One region of the Pelorhabdus sp. sgz311002 genome, then DNA from elsewhere that is predicted to be linked to it. Evidence: riboswitches for the same ligand, from Rfam matches in the RefSeq annotation. Region 1 holds a riboswitch; each other region holds the start of a gene.
The links. Region 1 has a riboswitch for cobalamin ahead of AC0NJP_RS07115 (GNAT family N-acetyltransferase). Riboswitches for the same ligand answer to the same signal wherever they lie in the genome.
Positions count from the first base shown of each region.

Region 2: it holds a riboswitch for cobalamin, as region 1 does, so the genes downstream of both, cbiD (cobalt-precorrin-5B (C(1))-methyltransferase CbiD) here and AC0NJP_RS07115 (GNAT family N-acetyltransferase) in region 1, are expected to answer to the same signal.
Region 3: it holds a riboswitch for cobalamin, as region 1 does, so the genes downstream of both, AC0NJP_RS01455 (nicotinate-nucleotide--dimethylbenzimidazole phosphoribosyltransferase) here and AC0NJP_RS07115 (GNAT family N-acetyltransferase) in region 1, are expected to answer to the same signal.

Region 1 covers NZ_JBWBCL010000003.1:275,410-281,712, reverse strand. The annotation lists gene AC0NJP_RS07130 (sodium ion-translocating decarboxylase subunit beta) at 1-905, shown strand, start outside; gene AC0NJP_RS07125 (OadG family transporter subunit) at 925-1,236, shown strand; gene AC0NJP_RS07120 (biotin/lipoyl-containing protein) at 1,278-1,676, shown strand; cobalamin riboswitch at 1,836-2,016, shown strand; gene AC0NJP_RS07115 (GNAT family N-acetyltransferase) at 2,287-2,799, shown strand; gene AC0NJP_RS07110 (hypothetical protein) at 2,831-3,856, shown strand; gene AC0NJP_RS07105 (TonB-dependent receptor) at 3,903-6,056, shown strand; gene AC0NJP_RS07100 (PepSY-associated TM helix domain-containing protein) at 6,068-6,303, shown strand, end outside.
Region 2 covers NZ_JBWBCL010000001.1:433,461-439,763, reverse strand. The annotation lists gene AC0NJP_RS02260 (cobalt-precorrin 5A hydrolase) at 1-1,040, opposite strand, end outside; gene cobM (precorrin-4 C(11)-methyltransferase) at 1,037-1,792, opposite strand; gene cobI (precorrin-2 C(20)-methyltransferase) at 1,793-2,497, opposite strand; gene cbiT (precorrin-6Y C5,15-methyltransferase (decarboxylating) subunit CbiT) at 2,491-3,087, opposite strand; gene cbiE (precorrin-6y C5,15-methyltransferase (decarboxylating) subunit CbiE) at 3,084-3,710, opposite strand; gene cbiD (cobalt-precorrin-5B (C(1))-methyltransferase CbiD) at 3,695-4,783, opposite strand; cobalamin riboswitch at 4,893-5,065, opposite strand; gene AC0NJP_RS02230 (hypothetical protein) at 5,266-5,622, shown strand; gene AC0NJP_RS02225 (hypothetical protein) at 5,693-5,851, shown strand; gene AC0NJP_RS02220 (ArnT family glycosyltransferase) at 5,867-6,303, opposite strand, start outside.
Region 3 covers NZ_JBWBCL010000001.1:283,636-289,938, reverse strand. The annotation lists gene eutS (ethanolamine utilization microcompartment protein EutS) at 1-289, opposite strand, end outside; gene AC0NJP_RS01455 (nicotinate-nucleotide--dimethylbenzimidazole phosphoribosyltransferase) at 484-1,512, opposite strand; cobalamin riboswitch at 1,628-1,823, opposite strand; gene cobS (adenosylcobinamide-GDP ribazoletransferase) at 1,945-2,703, opposite strand; gene AC0NJP_RS01445 (glycerol dehydrogenase) at 2,789-3,880, opposite strand; gene AC0NJP_RS01440 (iron-containing alcohol dehydrogenase) at 4,164-5,324, shown strand; gene AC0NJP_RS01435 (PocR ligand-binding domain-containing protein) at 5,427-6,303, opposite strand, start outside.

The sequences.
Region 1 (6,303 bases):
CTTACCAAGGTGTTGCTCTTATTATTATTCCTCCATTGATTTTCCTTGGCGTTGGCGCAATGACTGACTTTGGACCGATGATTTCGAATCCAAGTGTTATTATTTTGGGAGCTGCAGCTCATTTAGGTATCTTTATTGCATTAATTGGCGCTAAAATGCTGGGCTTCTCCTTGGCAGAAGCTGGTGCAATCGGTATTATCGGCGGCGCTGACGGCCCAATGGCTATCTTCGTTACGATGAAACTTGCTCCGCATTTGTTACCACAGATTTCCGTAGCAGCTTATTCCTACATGGCGCTGATGCCACTTATTCAGCCGCCAATCATGAAACTCTTCACAACGAAAAAAGAACGTATGGTTATCATGACGCAGGTTCGTCCTGTAAGCCGTTTAGAAAAAATCGTATTCCCAATGGTAATCGCGGTTATTGTTGACTTGTTACTCCCTCCAGTTGCTCCGCTCATTACGATGCTAATGCTTGGCAATTTGCTTCGTGAATGCGGCGTGGTTGATCGTTTGGCTCAAACAGCAGCAAATGATTTGATCAATATCATCATTATTACGTTGACGGTTGCTATCGGTTCCACCATGAATGCTGATACTTTCTTGACTTTCGAAACGATTGAAATTATCGTTCTTGGTTTGATTGCTTTTGCTGGCGGTACTTTCTCCGGTATTATTGGCGGACGTATCATGTACAGAGTTTCCGGCGGCAAAATCAATCCGTTGATCGGTTCAGCTGGTATTGCTTCGGTACCTATCGCAGCGCGTGTTGCTCACGTAGTTGCTTTAAAAGAAAATCCATACAACTTCTTGATTATGCATGCTATGGGACCAAACCTTGCTGGTGTATTTGGTACGGCTATTTCCGGTGGTATCATGCTGGCGCTCCTAGGCGTTCACTAATTAAAGGAGGAAATACCTCATGTTGACATTTTTTATAGCCTTGATTGTGATTCTTATCGTTTGCTATATTTGGAAAGTAACATCAGAAGCGCAAGAAAAAAAGGAAGAGCAGAATCAGCCGACTACTCCTGCAGCTATGGCGGCAACGCCTGCAACTCCAGCAGTTGCTACGGCTTCTGTACAGCAAGAAGATGATAGTGAGCTGGTTGCCGTGATTACGGCAGCGATTGCCGCTATTTCTGGTAGCGCTTCTGTAACTATCGTAAGTATTCGGCGTGGCAGCGATGCGTGGGTAACCGCTGGCCGCCAGGATGTTATGAACGGTTTTTGAGCAGTAAACAATGATTGTATGACACCAAAGGGGGATTTATCATGAAAAACTATTCAATTACAGTAAATGGTCAGACCTATGAAGTTGCTGTAGAAGAAATCGGCGGCGTGGCAGCACCTGCCGCTCCTAAAGCAGCAGCTCCTGTAGCAGCACCGAAAGCAGCTCCTGCTCCTGTAGCAGCAGCTCCTGCACCAGCACCGAAAGCAGCTCCAAAGGCTGGCGGCCCTGGCACGAAAGTTGCTTCGCCTATGCCTGGTAAAATTATTAGTGTTAAAGTCAATGTTGGCGATGCTGTAAAAAATGGTCAGGAACTGATCGTTATGGAAGCTATGAAAATGCATAATCCTGTTCTTTCCAGCGCTGATGGCGTGGTAAAAGAAATTCTAGTCAAAGCTGGCGATCCTGTACAGGCTGGTACTCCGCTTGTTGTAGTCGGCTAAGCATATAATATAGGCAAAAGAAACAGGCTAGGTTCTGCGGAATCTAGCCTGTTTTGCGATAGTTTCCTCTAGTAATAAAAAGGACGCTGTGCCTATTTTTATCAATTTGACAAAAATGGGTAATGTTGTTATTATAAAATAAAGAATTTATTAATTAATTAAATAATTTTTAGGATAGGTGCCGCAAGGCTTAATAGGGAAGACCGGTGAAATACCGGCGCGGTCCCGCCACTGTAATGGGGAGCAATCTCAAGATATGCCACTGGAACATATTGTTCTGGGAAGGTTTGAGGGCGCGATGATCCAGAGCCAGGAGAACTGCCTGTTCAATAATCACCATTTTTACCTACGAACGATAGGGAGGGGATTTTGCTACAATAACTTAGCTTCTTTTTTTGCTATGGCTATGACTTGAGCGCTTACACTTCCTAATCTCATTAGGAAGTGTTTTATTTTTTCTCACCCACGAGTGATGGGGAGGTGATTGCGCTCTGTTCTTGCCCTAAGCAGTATAGAGGATTTTGCGCTAGCTCCTGCCCTTTTGGCAGGAGCTTTTTTATTGCGGCGGCATGAGTATATTAAACAATTTAGTACAGGGGGAGTTTAAAGGGTGGAAGAAAAGCAAATTTTAGTACGACCAGTTTTAGCGGAAGAAATTTTAAAGGTACAGAGCTTTTTGGAAAGTCAGCTAGTAGAACTGTTTTGTCATAAGGGGAAACGTGTAAATATGACTGATGTAGCAGCTTTGCAGCGCACTTATATTCAACCTGAAGATTGTAATTTATGGGGAGCTTTTTTGTCGACAGGAGAATTGATTGGCACCGGGGCTGCGTGTAGGTATAATGATCGAATTGCCTTATTGAAAAATTTGTATCATTTACCGACAACTGCTGAGTTTGGTCGTTGCTATGTATCACAAAATTTTCGACGCCAAGGGATTGGTGCGCAATTGGTACAGACTATGTCATCTTTTGCAAGTGACCAAAACTATACAAAAGTTTACCTTCATACACATCATTTTTTGCCAGGCGGTTTTGCTTTTTGGAAAAAACAGGGGTTCAAGATTATCTTAGAAGAAGATGGGCCTGAACAGATTGTACATATGGAAAAAGGATTGGCATAATCTTGAAATGATACTTGAGGAGGATTTTCGTTTGAAGCAAAAGATATTAGGAATTACAACTTTCACTTTATTATTGGCTATGAACCAAGCGGCGGCTGCTGCCCAACCAGATGGTGTGCAATTTGACGGAAGTCTAGTGGTGCATGCTCGTTCTCAGCATGATGAAAATCCAGGGAATCGGAGTCGCACTGGCATAAAAACAACTTTGACCTTAAATGCGACTCTTCCGGTTGCAGAAAATGTATCGGCCTATACACGGTTTACTTATCAGAGATTAAATAATAATTATGGCGTCTTTTCAGCTGACTATTTTTGCAATACGAAGCAAGAGAATAGTGCTTTAGATGCTTTCGGTATCAAATATCAAAATGCTGGTTATAAATATGTGCTCGGGTTGCAAGGCCTTACTTTAGGAGGCGGTCTTGTTTATGACAATACGTATATTGGCCGTCATGCTTTACCTTATGCTATGTCTGTTTCGAAACAAGTTGGTGCAGTGAATCTGAATTTTATTGGTGCAAAGACGAACTATCAAGGCAATCTTTCGAATGATAAATTTTATGTATTGCAAGGAACCTATGCGCCAGATGAACAATCTTCTCTTGGGGTGATGTTGGCAAGAACTTCCTATGGGAGTGATACGCGATCACGCTATGCTTTCGCAGATAGTACGGTTAATTATGTGAGCGTTTATGGCAGTAGAGCTGTGAATGATAAAGTGGGAATTTCGGCAGAACTTTTAAAATCAAGTGCTAAGGCTGAAAATCAGGCAATGCAAATGTCCTTAAAATACACAGTTGATACTAAAAATACCTTGACTGCCAGCTATTATTACGTGGAAGATCAGGCGGTTATGACGGATTATAATGCTACAGAAATGAGCGCCTATCCTAATAGCAATGCCCAGGGTTATTCGATTGCCTGGATTCATAAATTCGATAAGAATATTTCGCTGAAGATTGGCGATTATGATTATAAAAAAATTAAAGCGGTGAATCATTCCGGGGCGTCTACTGACAGAAACCGCTTTACGACTACGTTAACCGTAAAATTTTAAAGTGGGGGTCTTGGCTAAAATATCATTATGAAGGAGTAATGAAAAAATGAAGTGCGCTAAAACAAGTATGGGCCTTATGTTATTGACATCATTGACGATAGGGGGTATCGTGCAAGCCGCACCGACTGAAGAATTTATGTTAGACGATGTGACTGTTACAGCTACTCGTATTACAGAAAAAGTGAAAAATGTGCCAGCCAATGTCACGATTATTACGGCAGAAGATTTAAAAAAACGTAATGTTTTCAGTGTGCGTGAAGCGTTGCAAAATGAAGTAGGGTTATATATGTCACCGACAGCCGAAGTGAAAGACGGTTTATCAGTACGCGGATTTGGCAGTAAAAACATTCTTGTTCTATATAATGGACAGCCAGTAAATACGTCTTTTGATGGGAGTGTTGCTTGGGATTCCTTTCCAGTCAGTGATGTGGCAAGAATTGAAATTGTACGCGGCGCGAGTTCTTCTTTATATGGCGGTCATGCTGTAGCTGGTGTTATTAATATTATTACTAAAAAATCAAAACTACCTGTTGGCGAATCTAAGACAGAAGTGAATTTGTCCTCAGGCAGTCAGAATACCGAACAGAAAAGCATACGAGTAGAAGGGCGGATGAGCGAACAATTTTCTTTTAATGCTGGTTATGAAAAAAATTCTACTGACGGTTATCGCGGGTATTATTATACGGTAGACGGAAAAACGACAGGTACAGCGGCGACAACACTACAAGTACCGCAATTGAGCAACGGAAGCTATTTAATCGGTGGACGTGGAACTAAGAGTAAATTGAGTGAAAAGTATTATGTCGATTTTGATTATGATCTTACACCAGATCAAGTGATGTCCTATTCTTATTTACATAATAATTATCGTTATTCTTATAATGATCCGTTTACTTATGCCTATGATCGCAATGGAAATCCGTTATTTAACGGTACGTTTTTGACGCAAAATCGTCAATATATTACGCTGAAACCTTATTATTATTTGGGCTATAATGGCGAGCGGGAACAGGATATTCATAAGATTAGCTATGAAGATCGTAAGAACAGCATAAAAGTAGGTTTTGGTTTATCTGATGTGACAAAAGAAGGCTATAGCTCAGCAAGCTCGGCAGCGAATTCAATCGCCTGGTCAGGCGCCGGTACTCTGGCGAAATATCCTAGTAAAAACTATACCGCCGATGTTCAAAAGACTTGGATTTTCGATCGCCATACCATTGTTGCCGGAGCAAATTGGCTGAAAGAAAAAATGACCTATAGTGCTTATAATTTGAGTAATTGGCGTGATTGGGGTACTGTTGGGACGCTGAATAGTCAAAATGAGGGTTCGACCGATTCTTTATCTGCTTTTGTTCAGGATGAGTATGCTTTGTCGGATCAGTGGAATTTGTATACAGGTGTGCGAATGGATCATTACCAAAAGAATGGCGGTTACTCTTATATTGCTGGTAGTACTAAAATTGATTATCCGTCAAAAAGCTTTGATGAATTAAGCCCTAAAGTCGCGTTAGAGTATGCGGCCAATGACCGAACGATGTATTATGTCAGCTATGGACATTCCTTTAATCCGCCGACGATTTATCAATTGTATCGTCGCGCTGGCGATTCCATGTCGAGTGTGCAGGCTAACCCTGATTTAAGACCAGAAACTTCAAATACCTTCGAAATCGGCATGAAACAAAGTCTAGATCCTAATACGTCACTTGATATCACGTTGTTTCATGTACGGACGCAAGATAAAATTGCCTTGGATACAAGAAATGCTGTAAAAGCTTATTATAATATGGACAGCGGTATGGCCAAGGGGATTGAGCTTTCTTTGAAGCATAAAATGGACCCCAATTGGTCTTCTTATTTTAATTATACTTTTGAAAGCGGTGAAAATACGACTAGCGGCCAAACTACACGCAACTGGGATATTCCGAAACATTTGATTCATGCTGGCGTAGAATATTCTAAGGATAAATTAGTTTGGGTGACTGATATGCAATATGTAAGCGCGCGGCAGAAACCGGATGCCGATACTGGTGAATATGGCGCTGAAGACGGATTTTTCCTGGTAAATACTTCGTGGAATTACAAAATAGATAAACAGTGGTCAATGCAACTGAGTATTCAGAACTTATTGGATCGCAAATTTTATGCTTCGGAAGCTGCTAATGGCAGAACCTATGGTGTTAGCATGAAATATTCTTTTTAGGTTGATGTGGTATGTCTATGCAAATGATTTATTATATTCATCGCTATCTGAGCTTATTTTGTGCAATCTTCTTTTTTTTGCTCTGTCTGACAGGCTTGCCGCTATTATTTAAAGAAGAGATTCTTGAGTGGAATCAGATAAATCCTATTGTTAATAGCGCTGAAGCTGACCAAGCGGTACTATGGGATGGGTTAGGAGCAGGGATCGAAGCGATTCAATCCCGATACCCACACCAAGCGATAAAAAA
Region 2 (6,303 bases), on a different contig from region 1:
GCAATAGTGACCTTCTGATATTTTGTTTTGGGTAAGAGTAGCTTGTGACTCTTCCCCCCAAGTATTGCTGCTGCTTCGCATACATTTCCCACTCCTATTTGTTCTTTTACAAAATCTGATTCTGTTAACTTATATTGATTGACACAAGCCTGCAATGTTTTACTATTATAGTATTTCACTGGCAAAGCTAGTTGCTGCGAGGCTGATAAGAGGCCGATTTCATCCTTTTTGATATCAACGGTAGCCAAAGCAGCAATACTTTTCATACTGCGGCCAATCTTTTTACAAGATTGGGTCAGCGCTTCGTAAATCATAGCGCTTGACGTCCCGCGACGACAGCCGATTCCGACAAAAAGAGTTGCCGGTCTGAGATATACATGAGGCTTTGTCATATACAGATCTTTATCAGTAATCACTACAGCACTGTCATAACTATCGGTATCGCCAAGACGATCCATCGTTTCAAGATTTACGCCCATTTCTTCAGCAAGACGATGATACGTAGCCGCCTCTGGCAATTGCCCATCTAAACAAAATAACACACGGTCTTCATTCACAATGGATGCATTCAAAACTTTTAATTGATCAAAAGGCTCTATGGCCAAATTCAGTTTGACAGCCAAAGTATCAGCTGCTACTTTTTGCGCTGTATCTGATGCGGTCGTAATAACAGGAACGGCATCAATCGCTTTAGCCACTGTTAGCGTAAGTTCATTGGCCCCGCCTAAATGACCGCTGAGTAAACTAATGGCGTGTTTTCCCATATCATCAAGCACTACCACAGCGGGGTCAAACCGCTTATCGGTAATGTGAGGCGCAATTACCCTTACTACTATACCTGTAGCCATAATGAAAATCAGACCATCGTAAACAGCAAAGATTTCATCGATAACTGTACTGACTTTTTCGTATGTATGGTGTAAGCGATTCGTTGTTCTCCCTTGTTTTGCATAAACAGTGACATCCAGTTTAAGCGACTGCGCTAACTGATCAGCAAGGTTCGCCCCCTTGCTGGTAACCGCTATAATTGCCAGTCTCATCGGCTATCCCTGTACATATGAGCAAAGTTGGGCGAATAGAGACAAGACAAATCATAGTCACTGTTAAGTACCTTTCCCACAACAATCATCGCTGTTCGATCAATTTTTTCTTTAGCCGCAATTTCGGCAATAGTTGTAAGCGTTCCACGGATAATTTTTTGTTCCGGCCAAGAGGCTTTTTGCACAATCGCTACCGGCGTTTTGGCATCATAACCGCCGTCGATAAGCTCTTGCGCTACATGATCCAGCATGTGAACACTAAGAAAGATACACATTGTTGCTTCATGGGAAGCTAGTAAAGCAAGCTTTTCTTTGGGCGGTACTGGGGTTCTGCCTTCTAAACGCGTAATAATAACAGTTTGCGACACATTCGGCAGAGTATACTCTTGCCGCAAAGCAGCCGCAGTAGCTAAGAAAGAGCTTACACCAGGAATTACGGAAAATTCAATATTTTTCTCTTTCAAACGATCCATTTGTTCTTGTATCGCGCCATAAATAGCTGGATCGCCAGTGTGCAGGCGTACAACCATTTTCTCTTGCGCCACGGCCGCTTCCATCACAGCAATCACTTCGTCAAGTGTCATTGTAGCACTATTATAAATTTCAGCTTCCTTTTTAGTCATATCCAGCAATGCCGGATTGACAAGCGAACCGGCGTAAATTACAACATCGGCCTGGCTTAACAGTTTTTGTCCCTTTACAGTAATAAGCTCCGGATCTCCCGGGCCAGCTCCAACAATATATACTAACACTTATAATCCTCCCTGTTTCACAAGTATGAGTGAAAGATAATCAATTTTTTTACCTACTAAAGATTGCAAATCTCGTGTGACAAGCTGCTCTGGATAACCAAGTTTGCTAATATATACTGCCTTATCAAGCAAATTCAATTTATCAAGCATGGCAACAATCGCATCATAGCGGCCAGCCACTTTCATTAGAACTACATTGGACGCTAATTGAAAAATATTTTCTAATTCTGTCGGATCATCGAGCGCTGGAATAATCAGAAGCCTTTCATTGCTCTCAGCTAAAGGAATATTCACATGAGCAGCGCTAGCGGCAAATGAAGTAATCCCAGGAACGCTTTCAATCGTAACAGTTGGCTCCAATTCCATAATCTTCTTCATCAAATAGGTATAAGTGCTAAACAACATGGCATCCCCAATGGTAATAAAGGCTACATCTTTGCCTTGACGCAACAAAGCACAAATTTGTTGTGCGCCTTGTTGCCAATGAGTCTCTAGCACCTCAGGATCACGCGTCATCGGCAAAGAAATTTCTGCCACAGTTTTGCCTGCAATATAGTTTTTAGCAATCGTCAGCGCCGCATTTATTGTGCCGCCAGAAGCAGGCACACAAACAACATCAACTTGTTTTATTAATTCAACCGCTCTGACTGTTAGTAAATCGGCGGGACCAGGTCCCACACCGATACCATAAAATGAACCTAACATTTGACGCCACCTTTCAATTTTTTCCAGCAAGTAAGCACAAAAATTGGATTGAGGGCATCAAACATATGGTAAGAACCCACTTTTTTCAGCCGATTTACCTGCATTTGAAAACATTCCGCTTCATAATTTCTTTGTGATAACAAGGAAAGAGCATTGGTGACGGTTTCCAGCGTAATTGCTGTAAGAATAAGCCGTCCCGTTTCTTTCAATAATAAGTCACAATTTTCTAGAATCGCCGGTAAACTGCCGCCACTCCCACCGATAAGAATCGTATCGGCTTGCGGCAAATTATCGAGCGCCTTTGGCGCTGCACCGCAAATTGCCGTCAAATTTTCCACTTTAAATTTTTTACTGTTGGCTTCAATCAGCGCTATACCTTCGGGCTCTCGCTCTATCGCATAAACATGACCTTGCGGCGCCATAAGTGCTGCTTCAACGCTTAATGACCCGGTTCCAGCACCAATATCGATCACCATAGCGTCTGTAGCAATTTTTGCCTTACACAGCACGAGAGCTCGCACTTCCGCTTTAGTCATTGGAATATTGCCTCGTATAAATTCACCATCAGAAATTCCTGGGGAATGTATCATCCTGTCACCACCATTACGGAATGAGAAAATCCAGCTACTTTTACAACTTCTTGTAAAGTGGAACTTACTATTTTCTCTTCTTGATAAGAAAGAGCTTCACACAAATAGACTTTTGCTTCCAACGGCCAGCCGCCAGCAATAAGTTCTGCGGCAATCCAACTGGGACAATGAACTGGGTCTGTTAAAAAAGCGATTTTCTTGCATTGATTAAACATAAAAACATCACGTTTCGCTTCTCGCCCATGCAAGCTCACTAGCGTTGCATCCTGCCATACCGAAGCGATACGAGAAAAAGCCATTTGAAAAGAACTAATACCTGGGATCACTTCTAGCTTCGCCTGAGGCAAAAACCGTTGTACTGCAGGCAAAAGACTATAACAGCCGGGATCTCCCGACACTAAAATAACAACATCATCTTGTTGTAAATATTGTTCAATTAAAGTCATCAATGCAGGAATTTCTTTATCAATCGGTAAAGTGATTTGCCCTGGTTCACTAAGTGCAGCAAGGGCCCGACGGCTTCCTGCTAATATTTTTGCAGCTTTTATCTTTTTTTGGGCAATTGGCAATATATAATCAGGTGAGCCTGGCCCGATCCCAACTATAACTATTTTATGATCCATCCCATTTTTCCCCCGATACATTTCGCACCAGCATCTGCTGCTAAAAATTCACCTTTTAAAGTAATAAGAACAGTTCCTACTTTTAGTTCATTAAAGACATACCGCTCTGCCCGCAAACTCGCTCTTGCAGCAATGACTTCATAGACCTTTTCTAATTGATAATTTTCTAAAACCGTCATCGCTGCTTCTGCCGTTGTACAATCCAAAATTTCGGTAACAGCCGCTTGTGGCGCACCTAATGCAGCGGAATAAGCGGCAATCGTTTCCAGCCGTCCATCGGCCATCCGGTTATGTGTATGAAAAATGCCAGCAGCAACTTTAGCTAATTTGCCTAAATGTCCTACTAACAGTACTTCTTTAAGACCATTTTGCGCCGCATTTTCCAGCATATGTCCAATAAAGTTGCTTGTTTGAACAATGAATTCAAGGGGAATATGCAATTTTTCTACTGCTGCATCCTGGCCAATTCGACCAGGAACAAACACAACAGCTTCATGTCCCAAAGCTTTTACAACACTAATCTGAGGCGTCAAGGAATTTTTAAAGGCTTCTTCACTCATCGGCTTTACAATGCCGCTTGTACCAATTATCGAAATGCCACCTTCAATGCCCAGCATAGGATTTAACGTTTTTTTTGCAAGAACTTCACCTTGTGGAACTGAAATGGTGACAATAGCACCTGTTTGAGGCGGCAGAAGCTCCGCTAGAACTAACTCAATCATTTTGCGCGGACCTGGGTTCACGGCAGGTTCCCCTACTGACACAGACAAGCCCGGTTTAGTAACAGTGCCAACTCCCTTACCAGCTCGTATCATAATGCCTGGCTGGTTAGTGAGTTCTACCGTGACTTCAATTTCCGTTCCGTGAGTAATATCAGGATCATCGCCACCATCTTTGATTACATAAGCCCTGCCACCGTTCTCTAGCTTCTCAGCTTTAGCAATCGGTACAGTAATTGGATATTTCTGCGGTGATAAAACCTCTACTTTAGTAACAAATTGATTCCTTGCGGCTAAAACTGCAGCCTTCGTCGCAGCAGCAGCGCAAGAACCTGTCGTATACCCTTCTTTCATTTTTTGACTTGCTAACAAAAGGAAACCCCCCCTTTGATTTTGGCAAAGGGGGGTAAAAGAGACAGAGCTGTTCGCAATTACCCACCTCCCCATCTCTCGTAGGTCATAACGGCGTGTGTCAGAACAGGCAGGTCTCCTGACTCTGGCTCATTGCGCTACTTAGCCTTCCCGAATTTCTCCAGTGGCATTGATAAGAGCGCTCACCATTACAGTGGCGGGACCGCGCCGGCTTTTCACCGGTCTTCCCAATTAAGCAAAAGCACCTATTCCCTTGATTATCAATTTATATTTTGTATATTCCATTATTTTAGCAAAATTCCTGCTTTAAAACGTGTAAAAAGAATATTCAGTTTTTAAAGTATGACAAAAGCACTAAAATTCCCTTATTATCATAAAATTTCATTTTTTTCTTGTTTTTCATGGTATAATATAGAATGAATAGATATTTGCTTATTTTATAAAGAGAAAGGTCGTTTGATGCTGTGTATTCTCCTGAAAATCCTTTAAAAGTCCGTCTAGCAAAAACTCTCTGGTTTAACACGTACCGCGCCCAAGTTACTACGCCGGAAGGTGAATATTTGGCCGCTCTTCGTCTAATTCCAACGATTCCACTTGACCGCAATGAAATTCCGGAAAATGCGCCGGAAGTAAAATCCTCTATCGTCGTCTTAGTGGAAGACGCTTTAGTAACAGATGAACATTTAGTAGAATTTGAAGCTGCTCTTGCTGATGAATTGCAGCAAGAATTAGTAAAAGTAAAATTCAAACCAGAAAATTGCCAATTCTTCTATCCCAGCCCGCCTCATATGTTGGCAGAAGAATCAGCCTTACCTCAGTAAAGGGAAAGAGAAAACAATCCTTGCCTTTCAACTTAATTGGTTCCGCAAATTACGACAAGGAGTGATTATTATGTATAATGCGGTAAGACATGAATGCGGCGGCAATGCTCATCTTGTCGGCAATAAAATGCAGCAAGGCTGGAATCAGTTTTGTTGTGACCGCTGCGGAGCTGTCTTCTTCCGTTGGATGACGGAAAAAATGGTAACTAAAAATGATGCAAGTTCCTAACAAGAATACTTTCCATTATTGCCGGTAAAAAAGAATGTTTCCATCTTGTTTTTGTATTTTCTGGAAGTCGGTCGCCTCTGGTAAAGAGGTAAAACCGGCTTCTTCTTTTTCTTTCATAAGAATATACTTACCCTTTCCATCAGAACGCTGTAAAAAGGTTTGCAGCGTTTCCGTCGGCATCGTATACTTTCCAGCCCAAACATTTTTACTATTAACAGGTTCCTCTTTTAAGATAAGTCGTGGTAAAAGAACATTACCATAATATACTGCTGAGGTTTGATATTCACCATAAATCGCCCCAGTGGCATCACCAGGAAGATCGGAAACAATGCTTTTGGCGGAGCGATGATTTGCTAGAGGAATTAAATTATTCGGAATAAGAAATAATATGGAAACAATCGTCGTAAGACAGACTGTGACAATGAGCATAGTCTGTTTTTTTTGCATCTGCA
Region 3 (6,303 bases), on a different contig from region 1:
GGATCACTTGCTGCAAAGCCGCTTCTACAGCAGATACATTCCCTGTTATCACAACAGAACCAGTAAAGCGATCCATAAACCCGATGGCAACATCAGCTGTTTTCGTAGCGACATCAGCGGCAATGATCGCTGCTTCGCAGGGAGTAATCGTTAAAATGCCAATAGCCGAAGCATTTGTCAGGCCTAATTTTTCACACAAGTCTTTTTTGGGATTCGCGATTAAATGAGCTAAAGTTACTTGTTTGCCTGGTACATATTCTTGAACCATGCGCGGTTTTTCCGGTGCCATTTTCCCCCCACCTATTTTTCATAGTTTTTACACTTACTTATATTTGATTTTTCTGCCTTTCTACCTTGCTTAAATTTTGCCGAGGCACCGCACATAATTGCTGCCTTAAAAAACAAAAAAGCAAAAAGCATTTAAGCTTTTTGCTAGAATAGGATTTTTTTGTTCTATTATTCTCTTTCTTTTACCCGCCCCTCTTATATGGCTAAATTCTGCTTTGACGTACTTGCTAAAAAATCAGAAATACGAGCTACATTTTGCATCGCATAAAGCATCGTTTTCAAAATTGACACCATTAATACAGCACCGGTACCTTCCCCTAAGGCCATATCGGCTTTTAAAATCACATCTTCGGCCATAATATTGCCAAGTAGCAAACAGTACGCCATGCCTGGTTCTTTCGACATATGCGACGGAATTGCATAGCAATCAATTTTGCTATTTACTCTAACCGCACAAGCATAGGCCACGGCCGTAATAAAGCCATCAAGCACAAAGGGAACTTTTAGCTTGGCACATTCCAGCATACTAGAGCACATAGCTACAATGTCAAACCCACCGACACACCGTAAAATATCTTCAACGGCATGAAGTTTTACCTTATGCTTCTCTACGCCTTTCTCGACGATTTGGCGTTTACGCCGCAACGCCTCTGGCGTCTTTAGCCCAGCGCCATGACCAACCACGAACTCGGGCGGCATTCCAGTCAAGGCATGAAGCACCGCTGAAGATGTTGTCGTATTGCCTATCCCCATTTCGCCAAACGATAGTAGATTGGCTCCTTTTTCCCGAACCGCTTTTTGAACTCTTTCTCTACCAATATCCCAGGCTTTTTGAAATTCGTCCTGGCTCATAGCTTCTTCTTTCATGAAGTTTTTGGTGCCAAAAGCGACTTTCCGACAAACACCAGCTTCTCTCGTATCACGAATGCCAATATCAATTACTTCATAAGGAATTTGATGCATTTGACAAAAACAGCTGATGGTAGCCAAGCCTGCCGCCATATTTCTGGCCTGCAAATACGTAAACTCCACCGGATCAGGCGCAATACTTTCTTCTACTACCCCATTATCAGCAGCATAAATAATGTGGTAAGGACGAATCTCCGTATGAATTTTTTCCCATGCCATCAGCACTTTCTTTAAATGTTTTTCCAGAAGCCCCAGACTGTGCAGCGGTTTTGCCGCGCCATCAATCAATTCATCCACTGTCTTTTCAAAATCCATAATCAATCCCTCCTTCAATAAAAATACCTGTCACAAGACAAACAGCACCTGCCAAAAAGGCAGGTGCTGCTTTGATTAGCTCCTATCCTTCTGGCATTCTCTCTTACGCGAAGACAAATGACAGCCATAACAGGCAGGTCTCCTGGCTAACGGCTCATCAATGTTTTGACGCCTTCCCGGTTTTCCGGTGGCATCAGCCAAAACATCTCCCCGATTACAGTGGCGCGACCGCGTCGTTTCAGAATTGCTTCTGTCCGATCTTCCCTATTCTCCTCTTTTAACAAAGAGGCACCTGTTTGGTGGCATGTTATGAAATTATATCAATCTATTTCCTACTTCGGCAGAAAACTCGCGTTTCCTTGCTAAGTTGACGACTAAGCAAGAAAGTCGATAAGGCCGTAAAAAAAATCCTACTTTATTTTAATAGAAACATTAATAGAAACAAAGGAAGCAAAATAACACCGCCAGTTCCGTCACCACGCTTACAGCGCCATAAACATCGCCAGTCACACCGCCCAGACAACGATTCACATACGCAGCAAATAATAAGCCGATTGCTAAGCCGCCCAATGCAGTAAACAGGCATTTCACCCCTAAAAAGGCAAAAACAAGGGCGAAAAAGACTAATGCAATATAGAGATTGCGGTTTTGCCTATGTGAAGGAAAAACTTGTCCTAACCCACTCGGGCGAGCATAAGGAAAAAAAGTAATCGTAAAAACAATTCCCAATCTTCCTGTTGTCGGCATAGCGATTAAGGCCAAAGGTAAAACAAACGGATCAAGATCGTATAAAAAGGAGAAACGAGCTAACAGGGCTAGTGCCAGCGCTAAAGCGCCAAAAGCTCCTACCCGGCTATCTTTCATGATTTCAAGCATACGCTCGCGTTCCCGCCCCGAAAACACGCCATCAAAAGTATCCATAAAGCCATCCCAGTGCAGCGCCCCAGTAATAACGACTTCACCAATAATAAGACAAGCAATCAAAGACAACTGGGGACCGAGACCGCCAAAGCCCCAACGAGCTGCCACGAGCAAAAAGGCCAGTAAAACACCGATAAATGCGCCAATAAGCGGAAAATAACGAACACTGCGCCCAAAACTTTCTAGCGAGCTGTCATGATGGCTGAGTAGTTGAATTCTTGTTAAAAATTGAAAGCCTGTAATAAAATCACTAAACCATTGTTTCACCATGGAAAAGCCTCCACTATTGAAGCGCTATTTTTAAGATAGAAGAAAGCCCTGCACAAAAGTACAAGGCTTTGCCTATTGTTTTTTCTTATTTCAAGCTTGATCCGAGCGCATTTGCTCCTAAAATTGCGGCACGAACCGATTCTACCGTAACAGGGAAAGGTTCGTTGAATATGGTTTCGCCTGCGGCACAGCTAGCTTCTGCAACCTTCTGAATTTTTTCTTCGGTAATCTCCGTAACGCCAATATCAGCCAAAGTTACAGGCAGTCCGACTTCACGGCAGAAACGAATCACTTCTAACAATTCTTCGCGAGAGCGGTTTTCCAGCACCAGCTGCACCAACGTACCGAATGCAACTTTTTCACCATGATAATATGCATGCGTTTCTTCTAAAGCAGTTAATCCATTATGAACGGCATGGGCCGCAGCCAGACCAGAACTTTCAAACCCAAGACCGCTTAATAACGTATTGGCTTCTACCACTTTTTCCAAAGCTTCCGTAGCTACTTTGCTTTCCGCTGCCAGTTTTGCTTGCAAACCATACTGCAATAGCAAGTCATAACAAAGTCTAGCCAATTGAAGCGCCGCCGAAGTAGAATAACCGCCAGGAAGATTTTTGCCAAAAGCTTTCGCACAAGCATCGGCTTCAAACCATGTAGCAAGTGCATCGCCCATGCCAGAAACAAGCAGCCGGACTGGCGCTTTTGCAATAATTTCTGTATCAAGCAAAACAAGATCAGGGTTTTTCGGCAATACCAGATAGGATTCAAACACGCCTTCCGCTGAATAAATAACAGCTAAGGCGCTGCAGGGAGCATCAGTAGCAGCGATTGTCGGAATAATGACGACAGGCAATTTGGCATAATAAGCTGCTGCTTTAGCCGTATCAGCTGATTTGCCGCCGCCTACACCTAAAATGACTTCAACGCCTTTTTCCTTGATACTTTCTACGAGTCTATCAATTTCTTGCTTGCAGCATTCACCGCTAAATTCTTCAAATAAAGCACTAATTCCCGCCTTGGCAAAGCTTGCCTCCATAGCAGCTTTTACTGTTTTTAAACCGTTTTTTCCGCCAAGTACAAGCGCTTTACTGCCGAGCAAACTCACTTGTTCACCGATGGAATGAATGGCTCCCGGACCTTGTACGTAACGGCTTGGTGAAATCATAATTTTATTCATCTACAGTTCCCCCATTCGATATCCTTCCTCAGCCTCGAGAAAAATTGTTCAATTCTTATTCTTATTATAATACGGAATGGGAAAGAGATCGAAGCTACATATTTGCGGCATTATAAAAAATATTTGCGCATCTCCCAACTACAGAAAATTGCATTCAGCAATTATTTTTCACATTATAGGCTTATCTTGCCAACTTCCGCAAATCGGCCTGTCCTTCTCTTGTTTCCCCCCTTTTGAAATGTTAGGATGAAGGAGATGAATGGAAAACAGGGAGCTGATTGAAATGGAAAACCAAGTACATGAGTATTTTATGGCGCCGATCAGCTTGATCGGAAGAGGTTGTCTAGAAAAACTAGCCGATTATCTAAAACCGATGAAGCTAAGAAAAGCGCTTATTGTAAGTGACAAATTTCTGGTTCAAAGCGGCTTGATTCGCCGTCTCACTGATACGTTAGAAAGTGTTGGCCTTTTCTATGTAATCTATGACGGCGTAAATCCTAATCCTACTGTTAACAACGCGAATTACGGACTGAAACTTTTTAAAGACAACGGCTGTGATTTTCTGATTTCCTTTGGCGGCGGTTCACCGCACGATTGTGCAAAGGCCGTAGCCTTCCTAGCTACGAACGGCGGTCAAATTAATGATTATGAAGGATTAAATAAACTGAAACAACCATCAGCACTAATGATTAGTGTGAATACTACCGCTGGAACAGGCAGTGAATTGACTCGTTTCTGTGTTATTACCGATGAAGAACGTCATGTAAAAATGACAATTTCCGATTGGCGTATTACGCCCCGCATTGCCATCAATGATGCTACACTCATGGTTGACATGCCCCCCTCTTTAACAGCGGCTACCGGCATGGATGCCTTGACCCACGCCATTGAAGCCTACGTATCAACAAATGCTACGCCTGTTACGGACTGCAAAGCCCTAAAAGCCATCGAGCTCATTGCCAATCACCTACCAACAGCTGTCCATGATGGAAAAAACCTGCATGCTCGGGAAATGATGATTAATGCCGCTTACCTTGCTGGGATTGCCTTCAATAATGCCAGTGTCGGTTATGTTCATTCAGCGGCCCATCAATTAGGCGGCTTCTATAATCTGCCCCATGGTTTATGCAATGCCATTATGCTGCCAGTTGTTGCCGAATTCAATGCAAAAGAAACCCAGGAAAAGTTCCGCGATATCAGCGAAGCATTTGGCATCAAAACGATGAATATGACGCTGGAACAAAGTGCCCAAGCCGCAATTATTGCGATCCGCACACTGTCTAAGGAAGTAGGAATACCAGCTGGGCTTAGAGAAGTACGCGGCTTTAATGAGAAAGATATTCCACTTCTCGCTGCGAATGCTCTCAAAGACATGTGCAGCTTAACGAATCCACGCCAAGCTACCCAGGAACAAATGGAGGAACTCTTTCGAGCTGCCATATAACTAAGTGCATAATCAAAAAACAGATTTTATAAAAAAGACGGTCAGCTTCTAAACAAGCTACCGTCTTTTTGTCGACTCTACAATGATATAAAACCGCTTTGCTTATTTTTCTTTAGCCAAAGTGTAGATATCTCCCGCCATCGTAGTGACTTCATTCATATTTTCGGTAACCTTTTCAATTGCGACAGTTTGCTCTTCAACTGTTTTTAACGTATCATTTCCCATAATTACCGTTTTTTGTACCGATCCCTGAATAATATCGGTAAATTCCCGAATTCTCCCGATAGTTTGTTTTGAATTATCCGATAATTTCTGTATTTCCCTAGCCACTACGCCAAAGCCTAGCCCGGCTTCACCGGCCCGAGCTGCTTCAATCGCCGCATTTAAGCCGAGAAGTCTTGTCTCGTCAGCAATGTCTTTAATAAATCCCATAACCTCATTAATTTGCCGTGATACAGTATCAACCTGATTTATTTCAGCATTCAGACTGGTTTGATTCTGCCTGACATCAGATGCCGAAGCGGCAAGTTCTTGCGTCATCGCTGAAATCTGCAAAATACTCGTATTAATGGAGCTAGCCATTTGTTGCAATTTATATTGCTGGTGTCCTAACTTAGATAAAGTATTAGCAACTAAAAATAAAACCTTTGCCGCCGCCTCTACATTTTTTCTTGGCGCCACCTTCACTTTCTCTAAGGCAGCAACATAAGCATTGGAATCAACGCCAATTTCCTGAGCGATTTTACGATAGCGTTCTTCTTCTGGCTGATCCGTCAAAATTTGTCCGCCTACAATCGTCCCAATTTGCCTTCCCTCTAGCAGAATCGGCGCGGCAAAATCAACTAGCCCAGCATGACAATCGTAAATCGCGGGCTTACCAGTCTGCGCCGACTGCTCCCCGCCGATTTTATCACATTCTTTACATCGCTTTAATCCCAAATCAGAACCGCGCGTATACTTCATGCAAAAATCCGTAAAA